DNA from 4 places in the Nocardia sp. NPDC059229 genome. Region 2 is predicted to be linked to each of the others. Evidence: riboswitches for the same ligand, from Rfam matches in the RefSeq annotation. Region 2 holds a riboswitch; each other region holds the start of a gene.
What was found. A riboswitch is a leader RNA that binds a small molecule or an ion and turns the genes downstream of it on or off. The one in region 2 is predicted to bind magnesium.
Positions count from the first base shown of each region.

Region 1 (3,870 bases), on a different contig from region 2:
AAGATGCTCGGCGACCGCGATCCCTGGGCCGAGGCCATGCCCGAACCCCAGTCTCTCCCAGCCGATCTCATCGCCGAGGGGCACACCATCCCGGTGGCGCGGGTGCAGGCCATGCACGAGGGCAAGCGCCGCGCCCGCGCCCGCCGGGAGAACTGACTCGGGCCGCCGCGTCCCGGGTCAGCAGGTGCTCGTCGGCGTCGTACTGGATGAATCCGCATGTATTCGAGAAAGGGCACGCGGAAATAGGCGAGCGCCGGGGGTGTCGCCGAATACCGGAAAGAGTTACGAGCGTCGGCGCAGGATTACCCCTTGATCCGGAGAAATCTGTCCTAACCCTGGGCGTCTCTCGGCGCACAATGTGTCCGCGGTGTCGCCGATCGCATGATTCGGGCGGTTCGCCTACGCTGGTCGGCGTGATGAGAGCGGTGGGCGCGGTGGCGGGGATCGCCCTGATCGGGGCGGCGATCGCGGGCTGCGGCGGCTCGTCGAATCAGCAGGCGGCCCCGGCGACGACCACATCCAAGGCGGCGGTGATGCCGGCACCGAACACCATCGGACTGTGCGGCGGGGTGGCCGATGCCGATGTCGGCCAGGCGACCGGGCTCAATGGGCTGCAGCGAGTGGCGGTGAATCCGCTGGGATGCGCGTGGCAGCGGCCCGCGGGCGGTGACTACGCGGTGGTATTCCACTGGTTCCGGGGCAGTCCGCTCGCGGACCGCCGGACCCGGATCACCGACGCGCGCCCGTCCGACGTTCAGGTGGCCGGGCAATCCGGCATCGAATGGCAGGGGCCGCAGTCGTGCGAGGTGGCACTTCCGTTCGGGGACAGCGATTTCATCGATTGGTCCGAGCGGGCCGCGATCACCGAGACCGCCAAGGAGCCCTGCAAGGGACTGGAACAGCTGGCGGCGTCCACTCTGACGAAGGCTGGGCAGGGGTAATGCGTAGGGCTCGAACACGAATCGCCTTGGCGGCCTTACTGATCGCCGCACTCTCGGGGTGCTCGCAGGGCCCGAAGGAATCACCCGTGCGCGCCGCCGACGCCCCGAACCTGCTGGCCGGCTGCGGCCCGCTGGAGGATCAGAAGATCGCGAGCAACCTGCACGTCTCGGGCATCGAGCAGCAGAGCGCCCCCACCATCTGCAACTGGACCGCCACCAGTCCGAACGGCGGTGCGGTCGACATCACCTACGCCTGGCTGGAGAACGACACCTTGAGCCGTGAGGTCCAGATCGCTGACCAATTCGGTTATCAGGTCGAGCGTTTGGTGATCAAGCACTTCGGCGGCATGTACTGGCGTGACCCGAAGGATCCGAGCACCTGCGCCGTGACCACTTCCGACACCGGCACTGTCACCTGGTGGGTCCAGAACCGCGACCACGCGGCGCAACCGGACCCGTGCGCGGGGGCCATGACTCTCATGCAGGCCACCCTCTCGGTAGACGGTGTGTGACCGTCCCGAACCTGCTGCCGGACAAGAAGACAGCGGCGGCGATGGTCGAGACACTCACCGCCGCAACGTGTTTCACCGATGCAATCGGACCCGCCCGCTAGACGGCAGGCGCCGCGTCGGCGGGAGCCGGGGTGGAGTCGGGCGCGGACAGGCGCTGGGCAAGGCCGATGCCGACCGCGATGGCGGCGGGTACGCCGGTCAGCACCAGACCGGCCGCCGCACCCAGCGGAATGCCGATGGCGGCGCCCGTGAGGCAGCCCGCGATGCCGGTCGGCACCGACATGACCGTGACGCCGGCGATGGCGCCGCCCGCGGCGCCAATGGCGCAACCGGCCGCGCCGCCGATGAGGGTGCCGATCAGGGTGCCCACCGAGGTGGCCAGACCGAACTGGTTGACCGCTGCGGAGAACGCGGCATCCTGGTCAGCCTGGCTCGCGACGGTCTTCAGCCCCGGCGCGGGCAGGCCCGGGGCGGGGACGGCGGCCAGGGTGTACGCGGTGATTTTCCTCATTGGCGAACCTCCGAAATTCTGGGTGGATGATTTCGAATGAGGGTGAAAAGGCCAGCACGTATTACACGGCCGCGTAATGGGGATACGCATCGTGCGTGGTGTGGTGAAAGGTCAGAGTCGTGTGGCGTGTTTTCACCCGCAAACGGGTGAGTGGAACCGATCACTCGGATACGGACTATCGCCGGGGGTCATGGGTCGTCCTCACCTCCTTGCGGCCGGAGCGCACGAGGGCGCTGACCAGGGTGCACACGAGGAGTCGCCACGCCAGCAGGCCGGAGGGCGAGCACCCCTCTCGTCAGAGCTTCGGCACTGCACGACGTATCCCCAATGAAAGGCCTTGGGAAGCCACTTCGGGTGACCCCTTAATCCGGGGAAACCTGTCCTAACCCTGGGCGTCTCTCGACGTCGTCGGATCAGTGGCCTGTGTTCGTACAGGAGCCTCGCCTAGCGAGGTGCTGATTGACGCCGCAAAGTCTGGCAGTAGAGGATTGATTCGTCAATTCGGACATGCAATGTTCGCCCGTGGCCGCCGGAATTCCGGGTCGCCGAGTCAGGAGCGCATATGACCGAACCCACAGTATCGTCGAAGCCGGAATCGGTTGCGACGGTGCATCTGTCGCAGTTGCTGAAGGCGCCGGTGATCGCCGCGTCGGGGGAGACCATCGGCCGGGTGGACGACCTCATCGTGCGCCTGCCGGGTGGCGACGCCTATCCGCCGGTGATGGGCGTGGTCGTCGGGATGGGTGGGCGCGATGTGTTCGTCTCCGCCGAACGTATCCGGCTGTTCGAAGCCGATCGCATCGTCCTCTCGGTCAACAAGGTCGACCTGCGGTCCTTCGAGCGGCGTGCGGGTGAGGTGCTGCTGCGCGCGGACATCCTGGGTCACCGGCTGATCGATGTGGAGGCGGTGGAGCTGGTGCGCGCCTACGATGTCGAGCTCGATCGGGTCGGTGTGCCCGACGACTCCGGTTCGGGCTGGGTGCTGGCGCGACTGGACACTCGCCGCCCAGCGCGCCTTTTCGGGCTGATCAAGTCCGGCGGCGGTCACGCCTCCCGGGATTGGAAGGCGTTCGAGCCGCTGATCGGCCACGAGCAGTCGCTGACCCTGCGGCTCAGCAGCCGGTTGCGCGGGCTCAAGCCCGCTGAGATCGCCGACCTGCTGGAGGACGCGGACAAGCACGAGCAGGACGAGATCCTGGATCAAGTGCACGACGACCCTGAACTGGAGGCGGATGTCTTCGAGGAGCTCGACTCCGACAAGTCCAGCCGCCTGCTCAACGACATGTCCGATGCGGAAGTCGCAGCGCTGCTCGGGCGCATGCGCGCCGACGACGCGGCCGACTCCGTCATCGAGCTCAAGCAATCGCGCCGCCGGCGTGTGCTCGATCTGATGCCGCCCGGGCAGCGCGTCAAGGTCGTCACGCTGATGGGGTTCAATCCCGACAGCGCCGGTGGGCTGATGAACGTCGACTTCGTCTCGTGTCCGCTGGACGCTACGGCGGCACAGGCGCTTTCGGTGGTCTCCGCCGCGCACGCAGTGCAGCCGGAGGCCCTGCTGAAGGTGCACGTACTCGACTCCGGCCGGCTGGTGGGCGTGGTCTCGGTGATCGCGCTGCTGCAGGCCGACCCGGCGACGCCGGTCGCCGACCTGATGGACGACGATCCGGTGCGGGTCGCGCCCGACACCGATATCACCGACATCGCCCTGTTGATGGCCGATTACAACCTGTACGCCGTGCCGGTGGTGGACGACGCGGATCGGGTGCTCGGCGTGGTCACCGTCGACGATGTGCTCGAGGATGTCATTCCCGAGGACTGGCGGCGTCGTGAACCCGCGCCCCGGCCGGCCCGGCCGGTCACGACCGGATCCGGCGACGACTCGGACGGCGCGGCACGGCCATGACCA
Region 1 covers NZ_JBHZAK010000001.1:560,775-564,644, reverse strand. Annotated here, with positions in the region: gene ACFXHE_RS02685 (DNA polymerase domain-containing protein) at 1-156, shown strand, start outside; gene ACFXHE_RS02680 (DUF3558 family protein) at 417-941, shown strand; gene ACFXHE_RS02675 (DUF3558 domain-containing protein) at 941-1,453, shown strand; gene ACFXHE_RS02670 (hypothetical protein) at 1,551-1,964, opposite strand; M-box (ykoK) riboswitch at 2,245-2,423, opposite strand; gene ACFXHE_RS02665 (magnesium transporter MgtE N-terminal domain-containing protein) at 2,527-3,867, shown strand; gene ACFXHE_RS02660 (NRAMP family divalent metal transporter) at 3,864-3,870, shown strand, end outside.
Region 1: linked by a shared signal. The riboswitch ahead of ACFXHE_RS02670 (hypothetical protein) and the one ahead of ACFXHE_RS08835 (MgtC/SapB family protein) in region 2 are both predicted to bind magnesium.

Region 2 (3,870 bases):
GGCGGGTGACGATGGTGAGCCGGACGGGGTCGGCGAGGGCGGCCAGCACGGTGGTGAACCGCAGTTCGTCGCGGGCGGGGTGAACCAGTTCGGTCGCGGTTCGGCTTGCCATGGCGTCCAGGCTAGTCCACATGTTCACAAAATCCGAACATCCTGTTATGTTCGGAATTATCGAACATGTCTGTGCCGGGAGGACGCCATGACCGTCGAGCAATCCACCACAGCCCCCGAGGACGTTGCCGCACCGCAGGATTCACCGCCCGGGAGCGGTGCGCGGTTCTGGGGCACCGCCTACACACTGCTGATCCTGTTGACCGGCACGAATGTGGCCACACCGCTGTATCACGGCTACGCGCATCGGTTCGGGTTCTCACCGCTGGTGATGACGCTGGTGTTCGCGGTCTACATGGGGGTGCTGATTCCCGCGCTGCTGATCGCCGGTCCGGCCTCGGATGCACTGGGGCGGCGCCGGATTCTGCTGCCCGCGCTGGCCCTGGCGGCGCTGGGCACGCTGGGTTTCGCGCTGGCCACCGATGTGGTGTGGTTGTTCGCGGCCCGCATCCTGCAGGGGCTGGCGGTCGGTGCGGCCTCGGGCGCGCTCACCGCCGCGCTGACCGAGCTGGAGCCGCACCGTGACCGCCGCCGCGCGGCCCTGGTGTCGGCGGCGGCCTCGGCGGGCGGCATGGGCCTGGGCCCGGTACTGGGAGCTGTTCTGGCGCAATATCTTCCGGCTCCGTACGTGACGCCGTTCGTGATGGAGCTGGCGCTGCTGGTCCCGGCCGCGGTGGCGGTGGCGGCGCTGCCCGAGACCGCGGCGGTCACCCCGTGGCGGCCACGGCGGCCGAGTATCCCGGCCGGGATGGGTGCGGTCTTCGCGGCCGCGGGCACGGGCGCGTTCCTGGGTTTCGCGGTGGTCGGCGTCTTCCTCACGCTGATCCCGACCTATGCCGCGACCCTGTCGGGCAGTGCGAATCTGGTGGTCGGTGGCGCGGCGGCCGCGCTGCTGCCCGCGGCGTGGGCGGTGGCGCAGCTGGTGGGTTACGGCAAACCCGAACGGGCCCTGGACTTCACGGGATTCCCGCTGCTGGCGGTGGGTCTGGTACTGCTGGCGGTCGCGGGCGCGGTCTCCTCGCTGCCGTTGCTGTTGTTCGCAACGGTGCTGGCCGGGGCCGGTCACGGCCTGGCGTTCCTGTCGGGATTGACCGCGATCAATGCGGCCGCGCCGGCCGATCGGCACGCCGATGTGCTGTCGACCTATTTCGTGATGGCCTATTGCGGCAGCGGCGGCCCGGTCATCGGTGTCGGCCTGCTGGCGGGCGCGACCGGTTTGCTGGCTGCGGTGCAGATCTTCGCGGCGGTGGTGGCGGTGCTGTGTGTGGTGCGGCTGGTGGCGCGGGTCGCGGTCGAGGCGCGACGCTAGCGGGAGCGCGAATGCGACGGCGCTCACGTCGGGTTGCCGATCGCGGCGGGCGGGTGTTTACTTTTGGTCGCAAGGTGCCGTCGTTAGCTGAGGCTCCTTCACGGATACAGGCCGGCGATCCCGAACGTCGAGAGACGCCCCGGATCAGGACAGGTTTCCCCGAGCTAAGGGGATGCCCCGACCGGCTCCCGCCACCCGTGGCGGGTTTACGCCGTGGAGTGCTGAAGGTCTTACGAGGGGTGGTACCCGTACCGGCGATGTCGCGCCGGTCCCACTCCCCTGGCATGCGTACGTGTGGCGTCGAGGAGGTGGTGGTCGTGCCCGATGGACCGGATCGAGTTCCGTTAGCCAATCGTTCACTCGGCGTCACTCCTGCACTCTCCTGGCCGCTACCCGTACCCCGGTAGCGTCCGAGTCCGGAGTGCGCCGTCCTCCGCTGGGAGATCGAGATGACCATGTGGGAAATGCTGCTGCGGCTCGGCACGGGTGTCGGGTTGGGCGCGGTGATCGGGTTCGAGCGTCAGTTCCGGGCCCGGATGGCCGGACTGCGCACGAATTCGCTGGTCGCCGCCGGGGCGACCTTGTTCGTGCTGCTGTCCGCGCACGGCTTCAACGGCGCCTCGGCGGATCCGACTCGTGTTGCGGCGCAGATCGTTTCGGGTATCGGCTTCCTGGGCGCGGGTGTGATCCTGCGCGACGGGTTCAATATCCGCGGCCTGAACACCGCCGCGACGCTGTGGTGTGCGGCGGCGGTGGGTGCGCTCGCGGGTGCGGGCATGTATTCGACCGCGGTGGCGGGCACGGTGGCGGTGGTGGTGGTCAATACCGCGCTGCGCACGGTGGCGCGCACGGTGGATCGCCCCGGTGTCGACGAGGTCGAGGCGCAGGAGGCGTTGTACGGCTTCCACGCCGACACCGACGACGCGCACGAGGCGCATGTGCGGGCGCTGCTGGTGCAGTCGCTGACGCGCACCGATTTCCGGCTGGTGTCGATCTCGAGCCACGACACCTCCCCGGGCCGGGTGCAGGTGCGGGCGGAGTTGACCGGTGACCGCCGCGACGACCGGCAGATGGAGGCCGCGGTGAGCCGGTTGAGCCTGGAGCCGTCGGTGACCAGTGTCGGGTGGCGCACGGTGCCGCTGCGGGCGGAGGCCGAGGAGTGAACGCCGCGCTGCGGTCGTATCCGTCGCGCGGGGTGCTGGATCGGCCGCGGTCGCGGTGGGCGGATGCGGCGGTGTTCGCCGCGGTGACGGGTCTGGGCGCCTACATCGCCGACGCCACCCGCGACGGCGACTGGCCGCGCATCCTGGTCGGCGTGCTGGCCATGAGCGCGTTCGTCGTCGGGATCAATCGCCTGTTCTGGCGGCGGCTGTACGCGCTGGCGCAGCGCCGCTACTCCCTGTGACGTGGAGGATGTCATGACCGATACCGTTGCCACCGGCCAGGTTCTGATGGATCTGACCGATATCGACATGTCCTTCACCGGGGCGTCCGGGGAGCGGCTCAACGTGCTCGATCAGGTGAATCTGCAGTTGTGCCAGGGCGAGATCGTCGCGTTGCTGGGCCGGGCGGGGTCCGGGAAATCGACGCTGCTGCGGTTGATCGCGGGGCTGCTGGCCCCGACCGGCGGGCAGGTCCGGTACCGAGAGCAGCCGTTGCGGGGCGCGAATCCGGGTGCGGCGCTGGTGTTCCAGTCCTTCGCGCTGATGCCGTGGCTGACGGTGCAGGACAATGTGGAGCTGGGGCTGGCGGCGCGCGGGGTGGCTCCGGCGCAGCGGCGGCAGCGGGCGCTGGACGCGATCGACCGGATCGGCCTGGACGGGTTCGAGACCGCCTATCCCAAGGAGCTGTCGGGTGGTATGCGGCAGCGGGTCGGGTTCGCGCGAGCGCTGGTGCTGGAGCCGGATCTGCTGCTGATGGACGAGCCGTTCTCGGCGCTGGATGTGCTGACCGCGGAGAATCTGCGCACCGAACTGGTGAATCTGTGGTCCACCGAGGACTTTCCGACCAAGTGTGTGTGCATCGTGACCCACAACATCGAGGAGGCGGTGCAGCTGGCGGATCGAGTGGTGGTGCTGGGGTCGAATCCGGGGCGGATCATCGCCGAGATCACGGTGGAGCAGCCGCGCCCGCGCAGCCGCCGCACGCCGGGGTTCGAGACGCTGGTCGATCAGATCTACGGTCTGCTCACCGGCCGTGACACCGAAGTCGCTGCGGCCCCGGCGGATACGTTGACGCCGTTCGCGGTGCCGCTGCCGGATGCCTCGGTCGGCGGGATCGCGGGTCTGCTGGAGCTGGTGTACGGCAGCGACGGCCGCGCCGACCTGCCGGTGGTGGCCGACGAGCTGAATTTCGAGCTCGACGACCTGATGCCGCTGGTCGACGCGGCGGCGCTGCTGGGTCTGCTGCTGGTGGAGTCCGGTGACGTGATGCTGACCAATGTCGGGGCG
Region 2 covers NZ_JBHZAK010000002.1:539,946-543,815, forward strand. Annotated here, with positions in the region: gene ACFXHE_RS08825 (ArsR/SmtB family transcription factor) at 1-112, opposite strand, end outside; gene ACFXHE_RS08830 (MFS transporter) at 200-1,420, shown strand; M-box (ykoK) riboswitch at 1,493-1,668, shown strand; gene ACFXHE_RS08835 (MgtC/SapB family protein) at 1,870-2,583, shown strand; gene ACFXHE_RS08840 (hypothetical protein) at 2,580-2,825, shown strand; gene ACFXHE_RS08845 (nitrate/sulfonate/bicarbonate ABC transporter ATP-binding protein) at 2,839-3,870, shown strand, end outside.

Region 3 (3,870 bases), on a different contig from region 2:
ACAGCTGCGTGCGGTATGGCCGATCGGACAGAAGCCGACCGGTCCGGCGCGTGATTTGTATGCCATTGCGTGCCGCCCACTGTGAATCGCCCGCGGGAGTTTTCAAGGGAGTCCAGGGGAGTTTTCGCGCCATTCCGGGGAGTTTTGTCCGAAGTGTTGACAGAGTGACGCCCATCACCATAGTGTTCCGGCGCAGGCCCACCGAATTTCCGAAGGGCCAACGCTGCCTGCACATTTCTCCCGCCAATACAATGGCTTCGCTGAATTCGCAGCCTGAAGACTCAAGTGCGCCAACGCCTCCCCGTGGGCGTTATCAAAGGGTTATGGTCACGGCATGGTGCGAACCGCCGCCGCTGCCGCAGACCCGGATGAGCCAGACATTCCGGCCACTGCTTCGCGGCCGAAGCTAGAGGTTGTTCCCGAATCGCCTGACCCCGAAGCGCCACAGTCCCACTCCTTCGGCGCACACGTCCTGAGCCCGGCCGATATCGAGCGACTCCCGTCCTCGGCAAGGCACCGCATCGCAGCCTTCATCCACCTGCAGGTGGCAACCCTGGAGGAATGGCCAGAGCCGGTGCTGCCCCCCATTCCCGATCTCGACGATCTCTGACGGTCGTGCACCCCGGGTATTCCCCGAACCGGATTCGTCCAAACCTGTGTGATCCCGTCCGATTTCATCCCGCACACTGCTGAGCTTCATCGAAAACGTGAGCTTCATCGAAAACGGCCGCAGCCCAAGCGCATCGGTGACGATGTGCAGGAACTGCGGCCGCGCCGTGGTTGATCAGCCGCCGATCGACTGGAAGATTTTGACGCCCACCAGGATCACCGCGAGCAGCAGGTAGCCGCGCAGGGCGAACATGCCCACCGTGCGCGCCGTGGAGAACGCCGGTCGCGCCAGGGTGTCGAGCGCGGGGGTGCGCCAGGTGTCGCGGTCCGCCTCCAGAATGGCCTTGCGCTCGGCCTTGGTGAGGCGAGTGGAGTCCAGCTCCTCCACCTGATCCGGATCCAGTCCGCCGAGCTCGGCCGCGGTCCGCTCGGCCCGGCGACGCCGGCCGCGCTGCCAGGCGATGAGCATGCCCGCCCCGCCCAGGACGCCGACCAGCGCGCCGGCGCCGAAGCCGATTTCGAGGGTCGTGGTGGTCAGGTCCGGGAAGAAGGTGGCCGCGGTCAGCGCGAGCGACAGCAGCACCAGCGACCAGACGATGACCCCGGCGACAATGTTCTGCCTGACCGTGTTCACCCACGGGCCGAGCACGGCCTTGTCATTGCAGAGCAGGACCAGGAACACCGTCGCCGACGGCAGCAGCACCCCGGCCAGCGCCTGCACCCCCTGGGTCAGCAGGCCCAGAACGTGATCGGGGCTGAACGACACCGCGGCGGCGACGCCGAGCAGTGCCGCGTATCCGATATAGAAGGCCGGCGCCTCGGAGACCTTCCAGTGCAGCGAGTGCCGCCGGCCCAGGGTGTCGCCGAGGGCGTAGGTGGTGGCCAGGCCGACGGCGTTGGCGCCGATGAGCGAGGCGTCCAGCAGCAGGATTGCGAAGAGCGCGCCGGCGGTGGTGCCCACGTGGTCGTGCAGCGCGTGGGCGACGGCCCCGGCATCGGTGAAGCTGCCGGCCGCGGCCGTGCCCGCGAGGCCGAAAGTGGTCGCCGCCATGATGGCGACCGCGCCGACCATGACCACGACGATGCCGACCCACAGGTCGATGCGCTCGTAGCGGATCCAGCGGGGAGTGATGCGCTTGTCGACGATATTGGACTGCTGGAAGAACAGCTGCCACGGCGCGACCGTGGTGCCCACGATGGACACGATGAGCAGTAGCAGCGTCGAGTTCAGCCCGCCCGGGAATGACGGCAGGAATCCGTGCGCGACCTGAGATGCCTTGGGGTGCACCAGGAATGCCAGCGGGAACATGACGATGTTCAGCGCGATCAGCCCGAACAGGAACCGCTCCCAGCGCCGGAACGAACCGCCGGCCACCATGGCGAACAGCGCGACCGCGGCCAGCGGCACGGCGATGCCCTTGGGCAGCCCGAAGTAGTTGAGCGCCATGGAGACACCGATGAACTCGGTGACGATGGTGAGCGCGTTCACGATGAACAGATCGCCGACGCTGAACGCGCCCCAGAACTTGCCGAAGCGGTCGAAGATCAAGCGCGCGTGGCCGACTCCGGCGACCGCGCCGAGACGGACCACCATCTCCTGGTTCACGTAGAGCACCGGGATCAGCAGCACCAGGGTCCAGACCAGCGCCATGCCGTAGTTCTGTCCGGCCTGCGCGTAGGTGGCCACGCCACCGGCATCGTTGTCGCCGACCATGACGATCAGGCCGGGCCCGATGATGGCCAGCAGCATGCGGAAGCGCTGGCGGCGGGAACGGCCTTCGAGGGTGTCGTGCCGGCCGATGGAGCCGAGCGCGCCGACGATGTCGCCGACGTGCGCGCTGTCCATGACGGCGCCGGTGGGGTGGACGTCGGCGGCGGGCCGGCCGGCTGCGGCGGGCACGGCGACGGTGGAGGTGCGGCGGCTGGAGCCGTTCGCGAAGAAGGCCATGGCCTGTCCCTCGCTTTCGATCATCAGATGTGCGGGCGTGCGGAATACGCCCGGCCGCCGAGCGAGTTCGGGCACGGATCGGCCGGCCCGGGGCACGCGCGGGCTACTGACCGGCGGTGGAACGCCGGGCACGCCTGTGCGGGAAACGGGTCAGCCGGTGACCGGAATGCGGCAAGCCGGGGACGTCAGAAGAGTGAAATCCGTACTCGGATACGGACTATCGCCGGAACTCATTGTTCGTCCCTCACCTCCTTGCCGCCGGGACGTACGTGGACGTCACTACATCGGGTGTCGCATCGCGCGCGGCAAGAGGGATCTGGGCCCCGCACGACGGCGTGGACCCTGCACCCCTCTCGTCAGAGCTTCGGCACTGCACGACGTATCCGGGGGCTCGCGGCCCGGGAAGCCACTTCGGATCACCCCTTAATCCGGGGTGATCTGTCCTAACCCTGGGCGTCTCTCGACGTCGTCGGATCAGTGGCCTGTGTTCGTACAGGAGCCTCGCCTAGCGAGGTGCTGACTGGGCAATGGTGAGCCCGGTCGTTCCGCTTGTCAAATCCGGGCCGGTCGGTTCCTCGTAATCCATTGTGCCCCAACCCGGTTCGGGCACGGCCACTCCGTGGCAATCATTCATGGTCACCCGGTCCGTTATCGCATCCGGCGGTGGCGACGATCAACCGGTCAACCTGCCGAACCGGGGAGTCGACATGCAATTTCCGATCCGTGCCCTGACCGGGGCCGCCGCCCTGATCGCCGTGTCCACGCTGGGCCCGGCGATCGCCCAGGCGGCACCGCCCGACTTCGTGCGGTTCCGCACGCCGTCGGGAAATATCGGCTGCATCGTCTCCGCGACCACCGCGGCCTGCGAGATCTCCGAGCACGACTACGCCACCCCGCCCCGGCCGGAGAACTGCCACCTCCAGTACGGCGACCGCCTGGTCCTGGAGAGCACCGGCGTCGTCGACTTCCACTGCCACGGCGACCGTCTGGTCGAATCCACCGCGGCGGTCCTCGACTACGGCACGAACATCACCGTCGGCGGCCTCACCTGCCTGAGCACGACCGACTACGTCGAATGCGCCGGGGCGGGCCACAGCTTCCGCCTCTCCCGGCAGGCCTACACCATCCACTGACGGGCACTACGGCTTTCGATAGTGCGTGAGCAGGGCCAATTCGCGTCGGCGGCGTGCACGCTGCGCAGGATGCGCAGTTCGCCGGTATCGGGATCGACCGCCACCTGGAACAGCTGCGCATTGAAGGCGACCGAGCGGGGCGTGCCGCCCCAATGTCCGTCCGCGGCAAGGGATTCCCCG
Region 3 covers NZ_JBHZAK010000004.1:405,055-408,924, reverse strand. Annotated here, with positions in the region: gene ACFXHE_RS13185 (LysR family transcriptional regulator) at 1-85, shown strand, start outside; gene ACFXHE_RS13180 (hypothetical protein) at 335-610, shown strand; gene ACFXHE_RS13175 (NRAMP family divalent metal transporter) at 785-2,557, opposite strand; M-box (ykoK) riboswitch at 2,899-3,077, opposite strand; gene ACFXHE_RS13170 (DUF6636 domain-containing protein) at 3,265-3,690, shown strand; gene ACFXHE_RS13165 (xanthine dehydrogenase family protein molybdopterin-binding subunit) at 3,675-3,870, opposite strand, start outside.
Region 3: linked by a shared signal. The riboswitch ahead of ACFXHE_RS13175 (NRAMP family divalent metal transporter) and the one ahead of ACFXHE_RS08835 (MgtC/SapB family protein) in region 2 are both predicted to bind magnesium.

Region 4 (3,870 bases), on a different contig from region 2:
GTGTGCTCCACCCGGAATCGCTCCGACCACGCCGTGAGCGGCCGCCAGAACACCACGTTCACCAAGACGATGGTGAGCACCATGACCAGCGCACCCACTATGAGATTGCCGACCTCGGCCTCGGAGGTGGCCGCCGCGATGAAGCTACCCATGCCGGGCAGCGCCTCGTCCCGGCCGGATACCGTGATGACCTCCGAGGCCGCGAGCATGAACCACGCGCCGCCGAAGCTCATCATGCCGTTCCAGATCATCGGCACCATGGCCGTCGGCACCTCCAGCTGCCACAGCCGCTGCCAGCGGGTGAGCCGCATCATGCGGGCCGCATCATCCAGCTCCCGGGGCATATTGCGCAACGCCTGGTAGTAGGCGAAGGTCATGTTCCAGGCCTGCGCGGTGAAGATGGCGAAGATGCACGCCGCCTCCGCGCCCAGGTACGAGCCGTGGAACAGGCCCACGAACGCGGTGACCGTGATCGAGACCAGGGCCAGCACCGGCACCGACTGCAGCACGTCGAGCGCCGGGATGAGCACCTTCTCGGCCCGTCGCGAGCGCGCCGCCCACTGGCCGACGATCAGCGTGAAGAGGATGGACGCCGCCAGGCCGATGAACATGCGCAGCGTGGTGCGGGCCGCGTAATAAGGCAGGTTCGCGGGATCGGTTGATACGGCCTCGGTTCCGGTATCCGGCGTCCAGGGCACCGACATGTCCCGAAACAGCCTCAGCACCAGCAGGATCAGCAGCACGCCCGCGCCGATGATCAGGTAGTCCACCGCTCGGAGCCGGCCGCGTGCCCGCGGCACCTCGGGAGTCGTCTTGGGGCGGTCCGGAATTGCCAATTCGAGAGTCATTGCTGTTCACCTCGCTCCGAGCGGCTTCGTCGCAACTCAGTTGGTCGATTCGGCGGCGACCGCGGGCGGTGCGGTCATGACGTTGTAGGCGTGCACGGCCGAGGCCAGCACCGCCGGTGCGCCGATGAGCAGGTTGAAAACCACGACGCCTATTCCGGCCCCGGCCACCGCGCCCTCGAGACAGCCGGTGACGGCGCCGGGAATCGCCAACGTGCCCAACGTCAATGCGCCGACCGCGAGACCCTGACCCGCGCCCAGCAGGACGCAGCCCAGCGGCGCTCCGATGACGGCACCCAGCAGCGTGCCCACCGCCAGGGCCACGGTGAGCTCGTTGTTGACATTCTGGAAGACGGTATTCATCCGATCCTCGAAGCTGTCGGGATCGGCAATCTGCTGTGCCGCAGGGTCTTCGGCTTGCGTCTGCGCGGCGGCGTGCAGCTCCGCGGCGATGCGTCGTTCCTCGGTGCTGACCGGTCGTGCCCGATCCGGGCGCGGGGTGAGGGTGGCGCTGTCGCCGTCGATGCGGGCGTCGATCGGGTACGTCGTGTCCTGCTTCGTGATGGTCAGCGGGATCGCCCCCACCACCACGCCCTGCGGGTCGAGGATCTGCAGCTGGTCGGTGGTGGTTCGGAGCGTGCCGAGGTCGGTGCGCAGCACCACCGATCGGTCCACGATCCGGGCGTCGCCGGACACGGCCTGAGCTGTCACAGCGTCGGCGAGCCGGACGTCCGGTCCGGGTGCCGCGGCCGAAGCGGCGGCAGGGGCGACCAGTCCGGCGGTGGTCATCGCCGCGGTGGCGAATGCGAGCAGGCGAATTCTCATCGGGATGTTTCCCCTCGGGATACCGCTGCCCGCATCGGTTTCCGGGCAGCGTCGAATACCGTCGGGCACGGTGGTGCCGACGGGTCGGATATATATGCGAATCTCCGAATTCATTCGTAAAATGTGCATGCGAATAGTCCGGTGCCGCGCGGGCGGCATCGTGATATCGGAGAATTACGTGCGTCGAAATATCGACGCGGTGTTGGTGTGCTGGCTAGCGGCCCGGACCGAGGCGGAGGGGCCGACCCGGAGATCCCGGGTCATCATCGGGTGCCATCGTGCTACCCGACCTCCTCACTGGTAGAACGCGATTCGTCAACGCACGGGGGAGGTCGCCCGGAACTCTCGGGGCGGACGCACACCCCTCTCGTCAGAGTTTTGGCACTGCACGACGTGTTCCGAATCGCAGTGTTCCGAATCGGAAAGCCACTTTGGATTACCCCTTGATCCGGAGAAATCTGTCCTAACCTTGGGCGTCTCTCGACGTCGTCAGATCAGTGGCCTGTGTTCGTGCAGGAGCCTCGCCTATCGAGGTGCAACAGGGAACCTAGTTAAAGACTCGTTAAAAGTCAAAACCGCGCCGGATTCGGCGGTCCGGTGGCTCCGACGATCACCATTCTCATTCTTCGACTGTGGCCGACGTCGCTGACAGGGCACCGGCACGCCGCGTCAGCTGCCGCCCGCCGATCATGACCGCGGCGATGGCGGTCACGCCGAGCAGCGCGCCCGTGACGAGGACGCCGGTCACCGATGTGAAGCTGACGATCACGCCGCCGGTGAGCGCACCGAGGGCGACGGCCAGGTTGTACATGGCGGTATTGAGGGCGGTCGCGGCCTCGGGATGGTCGGGGGCGGCCTGCAGGATCCAGGTCTGCACGCCGACCGGAATCGCACCGAATGCCGTGCCCCACACCAGCAGTGCTGCGATGCCGCTGACCGGTGTGGTCGCGATGAGCGGGAAGAGTGCGAGTGTCATCGCCAGCAGGGCGGCAGCGGCGACCAGGGCGCGCCGCGGGTCGCGGCCGGCGGCGGCGCCGCCCGCGAACGTTCCGGCCACGCCCGCCAAGCCGAAGGCCAGCTGCGCTGGCCCGATTGCCCCGGCGCCCAGACCGGAGATGTCCTGCAGCATGGGCCGGACGAAGGTGAATGCCGCCCAATGCCCACCCACCAGAAGGAAGGTGGCGATGACGCCGGCGCGGACGGCCGGTGTGCGCAACTGCCGCGCCAGGGCGCGGGGGCGGACCACCTCGGTGGCGGGCAGGGGCGGCAGCAGCAGCCGCAGCGCGAGGGCGACCACCGCGCCGAATCCGGCCAGTGCGGCGAAGGCGACGCGCCAGCCGCTCAGATTGCCGATCAGCGTCGCGGCCGGCACGCCCAGCACGTTGGCCGCTGTCGCACCGCCGAACGCGAGCGATATCGCTCGTGGAATGTGGTGCGCGTGAACCAGTCTGACCGCGCACGAGGCGGCCAGCGCCCAGAAGCCGCCGATGGCGATGCCGGCGACGGCACGTGCGGCGAGCAGGATCGCGAAGTCCGGTGCCAGCGCCGAGACCGCTGTCGCGGCCAGCATGAGCCCGATCAGCCCGAGCAGGACCGTACGCCGGTCCGATCTTCCGATCGCGACGGGCAGGGTGGTCGCGGCCGCCGCGGCCATGAGTCCGGGCAATGTGATCGTCAGTGCGACCGCACCGGGAGAGACGTCGAAGGTGTGACCGATGGGGGTGAGCAGGCCGACCGGCATGGCCTCTACGGTGACCATCGCGAAGGTGGCGGTGGATACCGCCGCGACGGCGAGCCAATTGCGGATCGGGGTTCCGGCGCCGGCGGATTCGTGGGTGGAAGCGATGGGGGCTGCCATTACTTCCACCTGCTCGTGTCGGATGAGGAGGTGGTGTTCGCCATGCTCGCAACACTTCCGGGCGGCGCTGATGCGACGCTGGTGTCAGCTGACAGCGCGCTGGTACAGGGCCTGCTCGAATAGGACGCTGACCTGGTCGCAGGGGGTGCGCCGGCCTTCGTTCAGGGCGGACAGGAATCGTTGCTGTCCCAGGGCTTTCCGGGCGAGGGCGTACGCCTGGCGTACGTCGGGACCGGGATTGCCGTTCGTGATGCGGCCGGTCACTTGGTCGATGGCTCCCAGCAGGCGCGCGGCCGGCTCGGGTGCGCCGATGGCGAGGGCGGCCAGCGCACAGCCGACGGC
Region 4 covers NZ_JBHZAK010000006.1:227,283-231,152, reverse strand. Annotated here, with positions in the region: gene ACFXHE_RS16530 (ABC transporter permease) at 1-848, opposite strand, end outside; gene ACFXHE_RS16525 (hypothetical protein) at 885-1,670, opposite strand; M-box (ykoK) riboswitch at 2,026-2,210, opposite strand; gene ACFXHE_RS16520 (MFS transporter) at 2,290-3,528, opposite strand; gene ACFXHE_RS16515 (BTAD domain-containing putative transcriptional regulator) at 3,613-3,870, opposite strand, start outside.
Region 4: linked by a shared signal. The riboswitch ahead of ACFXHE_RS16525 (hypothetical protein) and the one ahead of ACFXHE_RS08835 (MgtC/SapB family protein) in region 2 are both predicted to bind magnesium.